Natranaerobius thermophilus JW/NM-WN-LF: one gene and its partner. The protein of the gene in region 1 binds, or shares a complex with, the protein of each later gene. Links are inferred from orthologs where the notes say so. Each region holds a gene or a part of one and is shown on either strand. Other genes may lie near its edges.

Region 1 (4,392 bases):
GAATTAGAGCTGTACGCAAACCTGAACCTTATAAAGGTAAAGGTATTAAATACGCAGAGGAACAAATTATTCGTAAGGTCGGTAAAACTGGCAAATAGGTCTTAAGTGAGAAAGGAGTGAAGTTGTATGCCGCGTTTTGATAGAAAACAAGCACGTAAAAAACGTCATCGACGGGTAAGAAAAAAAATATATGGCACTTCTGAAAGGCCTAGACTAAATGTTTATCGAAGTGCCAAAAACATTCACGCTCAAGTGATAGATGATAATAGAGGGCATACTTTAGTGCATGCTTCTACCCTGGATCCAGAAATTAAAGATGACTATCAGGGCAAGAACAACCAAGAAGCTAGCGCTGCTGTAGGCAGGTTGATTGCAAAGAGATCTAAAGATAAAGGAATAGAAGATGTGATATTTGACAGAGGTGGATATTTATATCACGGCAGGGTGAAAGCCTTGGCGGAAGCAGCACGTGAAGAAGGACTGAACTTTTAAGATAATCGACGAGAAGGAGGGAAAAGGTTTTGCGCAGAAAAGACTTTGACCCAAACAAACTTGATTTAAGTGAAAAAGTAGTAGAAATAAATCGTGTTACTAAAGTTGTTAAAGGTGGTCGCCGTTTTAGTTTCAGTGCCCTAGTAGTCGTTGGGGATGAAAATGGCTATGTTGGAGCCGGAAACGGTAAGGCCGTCGAAGTACCTGAAGCTATTAGAAAAGGTATTGAAGATGCTAAGAAAAACCTCATCAAAGTGCCAATGGTAGGAACTACTATACCACACGAAATTGTTGGTCGAGATGGAGGTGGCCAGGTCCTATTAAAGCCTGCTTATGAAGGTACAGGAGTTATTGCAGGTGGACCCGTTCGTGCCGTCTTAGAACAGGCTGGAATCAGAGACATTTTAACCAAGTCCTTAGGCTCCAATAATGCCAAAAGTATGGTAAATGCAACTATTGCAGGTTTAAACCAATTAAAAACTGCAGAACAAGTGGCCAGACTACGCGGTATATCTGTTAAAGACCTACAGGGTTAGGAGGGATTTGGAATGGCTGATAAAAAATTAAAAGTAACTCTGAAACGCGGTTTAATCGGAGTTTCAGATGGAAAGATAAGGACTATTAAAGCACTAGGACTTAAAAAACGGAGTCACTCCGTTATAAAAAATGATACTCCAGAAATTCGAGGTATGATTGATAAAGTTAGCAACCTTGTTGAAGTCGAGGAATTGGAAGCTTAGTTTTAAGGAGGTGGGAACAGTTGAGATTGCATGAATTAAGACCTAAAACTAACTATAAAAAGTCACGAAAGAGAAAAGGACGTGGGATGAGTTCCGGTCTGGGAAAAACGGCAGGCCGGGGCCATAAAGGTCAAAATGCAAGAACCGGTGGTGGAGTTCGTCCAGGTTTTGAAGGTGGTCAAATGCCTTTACAAGAGCGACTGCCTAAAAGAGGTTTTACTAATGCCTTCAAAAAAGAATATGCCATCGTTAATGTAGAAACTCTTAATGATTTTGAAGAAGGAACCGAAATAACTCCTGAAGTTTTACTAGAAAGTAAAGTAATTAAAGGTGTTAAAGACGGAATAAAAGTTCTAGGCAAAGGTGAGATTGACAAAAAAATAACAGTAAAGGCCCATAAATTTTCTAAACAAGCAAAAGAAAAAATTGAGGAAGCCGGTGGAAAGGTAGAGGTGATTTAGGGTGCTTGGTACTCTCGTTAATGCATGGCGCATTAAGGACCTGAGACAAAAGTTGATTTTCACCTTGGCTATGTTGTTTGTTTTTAGATTAGGTGCTCACGTACCGGTTCCTGGAATAGATGCTACACAAATTCAACAGCTGTTTGAAGGGCAAGATTTATTCGGGTTTTTAAATGTAATAGCTGGTGGAGCCTTGAGCCAGTTGTCAATATTTGCCATGAGTATTACCCCATACATCAATGCTTCAATTATCATGCAACTGTTAACTGTAGTTGTTCCAAAATTTGAGCAATGGTCCAAAGAAGGTCAAGAAGGAAAGAAAAAGTTAGCCCAGTATACTCGTTACGGGACAGTAATAATTGCTTTTCTGCAGGCCATAGGTATGACTTTAGGTCTATTAAGGCCTGCAGTAGTAGACCCGAGCTTTACATCTTATATGGTAATAATTCTGTCTCTTACGGCAGGAACTGCTTTTCTTATGTGGCTTGGTGAACAGATTAATGATAGAGGTATTGGAAATGGAATTTCCATCATTATATTTGCTGGAATAGTATCCCGGATACCTCAGGTTATTACTACAATGTACGAAATGGTAAGAGTGGGAGAAATTAATATTTTACTGGTGCTAGTATTACTAGCTATACTCTTGAGTGTAATTGTAGGAGTTGTAGCCTTACAGGAAGGTCGTAGACAGATTCCAGTACAATATGCTAAAAGAGTTGTAGGTCGAAAGATGTACGGTGGTCAGTCAACTCACATTCCATTAAAAGTAAATCAAGCAGGGGTAATCCCGGTAATCTTTGCATCATCAATTCTGATGTTTCCGGAAACTATAGCGCAATTCATACAACACCCCATTGCTGTTAGTATAGCAAATGCGATAGGATTTGGAACACCACTGAATACAGTTCTGTATGTTGTTTTAATAGTTTTCTTCACCTACTTCTATACAGCAATCCAGTTTAACCCTCAAGATATGGCAGACAATATGAAAAAATACGGTGGTTTTATACCCGGTATCAGACCTGGTAAACCCACAGCCAAATATTTAAGTAAAATCATGGATAGAATTACTCTTGCCGGAGCTTTTGCCCTGGCGGGTATTGTTATCTTACCAATATTACTCGATGGTGTAGTAGAGATGAACATTATGTTTGGTGGAACGGCATTGATCATTATGGTAGGTGTGGCTTTGGAGACAATGAAGCAAATCGAGAGCCAGATGTTGATGAGACACTATCAAGGCTTTATGAAGAAGTGATATTTTAGGGGGGTAAGAAATGCGCATAATTTTAATGGGACCTCCAGGAGCAGGAAAAGGAACACAAGCTGAAAAACTATCAAAAGAATTGGATGTACCACACATTGCAACAGGTGACATTTTTCGAAAAGCTGTATCCGAAGGAACTGAACTTGGCAAAGAAGCTAAATCTTACATGGATGCTGGACAGTTGGTTCCTGACGATGTTGTAATAGGAATTGTTGAAGAAAGATTAAAAAAGCCGGATTGTCATGAAGGTTTTATATTAGATGGTTTCCCTCGTACAGTGACTCAGGCTGAAGCCCTTGATAAAGTGTTGAGTGACAACCCCTTGACAGCGGCAGTATATATCGATGTATCAAAGGATGAATTGATAGATAGACTTTCAGGTCGTAGGATTTGTAGAAAATGCGGTAAAAGTTATCATATTAAGTTTAATCCTCCTCAAGTTCGGGGAGTCTGTGATGAGGACGAAGGCGAACTATATCAGAGAGACGACGATAATGAGGAAACGGCAAAAGAGCGACTGGAAGTTTATTTAGAAAATACCCAACCCCTGGTGGAGTATTACCAGGATCGAGGGATTTTAAAGAAAATTGACGGTACTAAGTCGCCTGAAGAGGTCTTCCGCGATATACTAAAGGCAGTGCAAGCAAAACAATGATTATTAAAAAAAGTAACCAAGAGCTAGAATTGATGAGAGTAGCAGGAAGAATCGTAGCAGAAACCCATCAAAAAGTTGCTGAAGCAATTACTCCAGGCATAACCACTGTAGAATTGGATAAAATAGCGGAAGACTATATAAAAAGGCAAAATGCTCATCCCTCTTTTAAAGGCTACCACGGGTTTCCGGCGAGCATATGTGCTTCAATAAATCATGAAGTTGTGCACGGAATTCCTGCCATTAAAAAATTGCAGGAAGGAGATATCATCAGTATAGATATTGGTGCTAATTATAAAGGTTATCATGGTGATGCAGCAAAAACTTACAAAGTGGGAGCCGTCGATGGTCAACTAGAAGAGCTCATAGACGTAACAGAGCAATCACTGTTTAAGGGTATTGAGCAGGCGGTTCCTGGCAATAGATTGAGTGATATCTCCCATGCTGTAGAAAAACATGTAAACAATCATAATTTCTATGTAGTAAAAAAATATGTAGGACACGGAATAGGTAGTGCTATGCATGAAGCACCTGAAATACCTAACTTTGGGCCTCCTGGAAAAGGACCTCGACTAAAAGCAGGGATGGTATTTGCCATCGAACCTATGGTAAATATAGGTACTTCTGAAGTTAAAACTTTGGATGATCACTGGACGGTTATAACAGCGGATGAAAGCGCTTCGGCTCACTTTGAACATACAGTGGCCATAACTGATTCAGAACCAGAAATTTTAACAAAACTGACCTAACAAGTGTAAGGGATCAGGGATTATTAAT
Region 2 (4,235 bases), 1.9 Mb from region 1 along the record:
ACTACCTATTGCATATCCACCCCATGCCCCTAAGAATACCCTGGGTGAATACCTGGCTAATCATGGTAAAGAACAGTTGAGAATAGCTGAGACGGAAAAGTATGCTCATGTCACGTTTTTCTTTAATGGAGGAATAGAAGAAGCCAATCAAAATGAAGAACGCATTTTGATTCCTTCTCCGAAAGTAAGTACTTATGATCAGCAGCCTGAAATGAGTGCCGCTGAAGTAACTCACCGCATGGATTCCGAATTGAAGAAAAAGGATTATGATTTTATTTTATTAAATTACGCTAATCCTGATATGGTTGGTCATACTGGGGATTTAGATGCCGCTGTAAAAGCAGTAGCTACACTGGACCGTTGTTTAGGAGAACTAGTGCCTAAAATACTTGAACAGGGCGGAATTGCTGTAATCACTTCCGACCACGGTAATGCTGAAAAAATGGTTGATACAGAGGAAAATTCTCCCCATACTGCACATACTAGTCATGTAATCCCCTTTGTCATAGTAGATAACGATAATAGGTATCCTCTGAGATCGGGAGGAAAGCTAGCCGATGTGGCACCAACAGTATTAGAGTTAATGGGACTACCATTGCCCCAAGAAATGTCGGGTAAATCATTAATAGATCATTAAAATAAATTCAAACTGGAGGGATATATAATGAGCATGATAGAAGAAATTTACGCTAGGGAAATATTTGATTCACGTGGTAATCCAACTGTAGAAGTTGAACTTTATACTGAATCAGGTGCTTATGGTTTCGCCAGGGTACCTTCTGGCGCTTCCACAGGTGTACATGAAGCATTAGAATTAAGAGACGGTGAAGATAGATTTGGGGGTAAAGGTGTTAGAAAGGCGTGTAGCAAAGTTAATGAGGAAATTGGTCCCAATTTGGTTGGGATGGATGTTACTTTTCAATCTGCCATCGATAGAGCGCTACTAGAACTAGACGGAACAGATAATAAGGAAAATCTAGGAGCTAATGCCATGTTGGGAGTTTCTCTAGCAGCTGCTAGAGCTTCGGCTGAATTTTTAGGGCTTCCTTTATATCAAGTGTTGGGAGGAGTAAGTAGTAGTACCTTACCAATACCCCAGATGAATATTCTTAATGGCGGGGAACACGCAGATAATAATGTAGATATCCAAGAGTTTATGATTATGCCTATTAGGGCCAATAACTTCCAACACGCTATGAGAATGGGAGTTGAAATTTTCCATGCCTTGAAAAATGTTTTAAAAGATGAAGGATTATCAACTTCAGTGGGAGATGAAGGTGGTTTTGCTCCTGATCTCAAATCCAATAAAGAAGCATTAGAATATATTATTACTGCTATTGAAAAAGTAGGTTACAAGCCTGGTGAACAAGTTATGTTAGCTATAGATGCTGCAGCTTCAGAGCTGTACCAAGGTGATAAATATCATCTTGAGGGAGAAGGTAAAAGCTTAACCGCAGATGAAATGATTGATTTGTATCAGGACCTAGTAGAAAACTATCCAATTATTTCCATCGAAGACGGGTTGTCAGAAGATGATTGGGAAGGTTGGAAAAAAATGACTGAAAAGTTCCAGGGAAAAATACAGCTAGTAGGGGACGATTTGTTTGTTACAAACACTGACAGATTGACTCGAGGAATCAAAGAAGATATAGCTAATAGTATTTTGATTAAGCTAAATCAGATTGGAACAGTTACAGAAACCTTAGAGGCAATTGAACTGGCTAAAAAGAATGGATATACATCTGTGATTTCTCATCGCTCCGGAGAAACAGATGATCCCTTTATTGCGGATCTAGCTGTGGCAACCAATGCAGGTCAGATTAAAACCGGAGCTCCATCTAGAATGGACCGGGTAGCCAAGTACAATCAATTAATCAGAATTTCAGAAGAGCTTTATGGAGTTTCAAGATATCCAGGAATGGGAAGTTTTTATAATCTAGAAGTTTAGTCTTTCACTGTTGCTTTTTTTATTCCCCCTATGATAAAATAACACGGGATAAGGGGGTGTAATTAAAATCATGTTGTATTCAGTTTTAGTAGGTTTACACGTTATCATAACATTAGTTTTGATTGCTACAGTTCTTCTACAATCCGGGAAAAGCGCCGGTCTGTCAGGAGCAATTTCCGGGGGTGCAGAAACGGTTTTTGGAAAGAAAAAGGGTATTGACGCCTTGCTAAGTAAAGTTACCACAGTGACTGCCATTTTGTTTATTGTAAACTCAATTTTATTGGCAGCTCTATCAGGTCTGTAGGATTATGGATAATAATGCAGGTCTGATATTACCTAACTTCTACGAAATAAGCGGTATTGTCGCTTGAATACCTCAACCAATAGGTTGAGGTAGTTTTTAGTACTACTAAAATACATATTTGAAGGGGGATAAGCCATGAGCGCAGTAGCAGCACCAATTGCAGGAATTATAGGGTTAGTATTTGCTTTTTATTTGATCAATCAAGTGAACAAGCGTGAAGAAGGCTCTGAAAGGATGCAGGAACTAGCTGCAGCCATTCAAGAGGGTGCCAGTGCATTCCTGCGTAGGGAATACCGGAGTTTGGCAGTTTTTGTGATAGTATTGTTTGTTGTGATAACAATTGCTATTGATATACAAACTGCCATTTCCTTCTTAGTAGGTGCCCTGTTTTCAGGTACAGCTGGTTTTATCGGTATGACTGTGGCTACTCGAGCTAATGTGAGAACAGCAAATGACGCACAGAATGAAGGGATTGCCCAAGCCCTAAGGACAGCCTTTTCAGGCGGGTCTGTCATGGGTATGTCTGTTGTAGGCTTAGGTATTTTGGGTGTAGGAATCTTGTATTTGGTTTTTGAAGATCCTGAAATTGTTAATGGTTTTGCCTTAGGTGCTAGTTCCATTGCATTATTCGCGCGTGTGGGCGGAGGTATATATACTAAAGCCGCCGATGTTGGAGCTGACCTTGTTGGTAAGGTAGAAGCTGGCATTCCCGAAGATGATCCCAGGAACCCTGCGGCAATTGCCGACAATGTTGGTGATAATGTAGGGGACGTTGCAGGAATGGGTGCAGATCTATTTGAATCCTTTGTAGGATCTATTATAGCAGCTATGACCATTGGCCTTGTCCAATATGGTGTTGAAGGGGTTCTATTACCCATACTACTAGGATCAGTTGGAGTAATTGCTTCAATTATCGGCTATTTCTTTGTTAGAGTCCGAGAAGGACAGAAACTAGCCTCTGCCTTAGAAAGAGGGACCATAGTTAGTGCTATTATAGTAGTGATTGCTGCCTTTATTTTAACTAACAATCTATTGGGAGAGTTAGGACCTTTTTACGCCATTTTAGCTGGCTTACTTGCTGGAATTTTAATTGGTAGAATTACTGAATATTACACCTCAGAACATTATGCACCAGTAAAGGGAATTGCAGATTCTTCAAGAACAGGAGCAGCTACTAACATTATCAGTGGTATAGCTGTTGGAATGAAAAGTACTTTCTTACCCATTATCGTTATAACAGTAGCTATATTTATAGCACATCAAGTTGCGGGCTTATACGGAATTGCTATAGCTGCTGTTGGAATGCTAGCAACAGTTGGTATGACAATTGCTGTTGATGCTTACGGTCCTGTAGCTGATAACGCAGGTGGTATTGCAGAAATGGCTGATTTAGATCCTGAAGTACGAGAAATCACTGACGAGCTGGATGCAGTAGGGAACACTACTGCAGCAATTGGAAAAGGATTTGCCATCGGATCAGCAGCCCTAACAGCTCTAGCATTATTTAGTGCATATACTCAAGCAGCAGATATTGATAATATTGACTTGACAAGTGCACCAGTAATTATTGGTCTATTGCTAGGCGGAATGTTACCATTCCTTTTCTCTGCTCTAACTATGAATGCCGTTGGCCAAGCTGCTAACCAGATGATAGACGAGGTTAGAAGACAAATTAAAGAAAAGCCGGGCATAATGGATGAAAAAGAAAAACCAGACTATGCAACTTGTGTTGATATTAGTACTGCAGCAGCTCTTAAGCAAATGGTATTACCAGGCTTACTTGCAGTTGTAGTACCATTATTGGTTGGATTATTGCCAGGATTAGGTAAAGAAGCCCTAGGAGGTCTCCTAGCTGGAGCCTTGGCTTCTGGTGTTATGATGGCTATCTTTATGGCAAACTCTGGTGGAGCTTGGGATAATGCTAAAAAGTACATTGAAGCTGGAAATCATGGTGGAAAAGGTACTGAGACTCATGCAGCTTCA

The links.
Region 2: the proteins of secY (region 1) and secG are in contact, whole or in part, in a crystal structure (PDB 5AWW), measured with the Thermus thermophilus proteins. The link is inferred for Natranaerobius thermophilus JW/NM-WN-LF from one-to-one orthologs. Residues at the interface, in WP_096411648.1 of Thermus thermophilus: Leu14, Gln16, Arg17, Phe20, Ile34, Pro35, Pro37, Ile72, Arg108, Arg109, Asn112, Gln113, Arg116, Ile117, Ile120, Pro145, Gly146, Trp147, Phe152, Phe155, Val156, Val159, Thr160, Val162, Ala163, Gly164, Ala166, Leu167, Trp170, Glu173; in WP_223903268.1 of Thermus thermophilus: Tyr5, Ile9, Tyr12, Leu13, Ala16, Leu19, Val20, Val23, Leu24, Gln26, Glu27, Pro28, Gln30, Gly31, Ala32, Asp34, Leu35, Met36, Gly37, Gly38, Ser39, Ala40, Asp41, Leu42, Phe43, Ala45, Arg46, Val48, Tyr53, Thr56.

The regions. Positions count from the first base shown.
Region 1 is NC_010718.1:227,273-231,664, forward strand. What follows is about bases 914-3,824. They hold secY (preprotein translocase subunit SecY), read left to right. Parts: upstream 914-1,694; coding sequence 1,695-2,954; downstream 2,955-3,824. Other genes in these bases: rpsE (30S ribosomal protein S5), read left to right, coding at 914-1,028; rpmD (50S ribosomal protein L30), read left to right, coding at 1,041-1,232; rplO (50S ribosomal protein L15), read left to right, coding at 1,253-1,693; NTHER_RS01200 (adenylate kinase), read left to right, coding at 2,974-3,618; map (type I methionyl aminopeptidase), read left to right, coding at 3,615-3,824. In the rest of the region: rplF (50S ribosomal protein L6), read left to right, coding at 1-98; rplR (50S ribosomal protein L18), read left to right, coding at 127-492; more of rpsE, read left to right, coding at 522-913; more of map, read left to right, coding at 3,825-4,364. UniProt on the Bacillus subtilis protein: The central subunit of the protein translocation channel SecYEG. Consists of two halves formed by TMs 1-5 and 6-10.
Region 2 is NC_010718.1:2,122,156-2,126,390, reverse strand. Bases 882-3,635 are described here. They hold secG (preprotein translocase subunit SecG), read left to right. Parts: upstream 882-2,018; coding sequence 2,019-2,252; downstream 2,253-3,635. Other genes in these bases: NTHER_RS10245 (sodium-translocating pyrophosphatase), read left to right, coding at 2,388-3,635; eno (phosphopyruvate hydratase), read left to right, coding at 882-1,948. Outside these bases: gpmI (2,3-bisphosphoglycerate-independent phosphoglycerate mutase), read left to right, coding at 1-637; more of eno, read left to right, coding at 665-881; more of NTHER_RS10245, read left to right, coding at 3,636-4,235. UniProt on the Bacillus subtilis protein: Involved in protein export. Participates in an early event of protein translocation.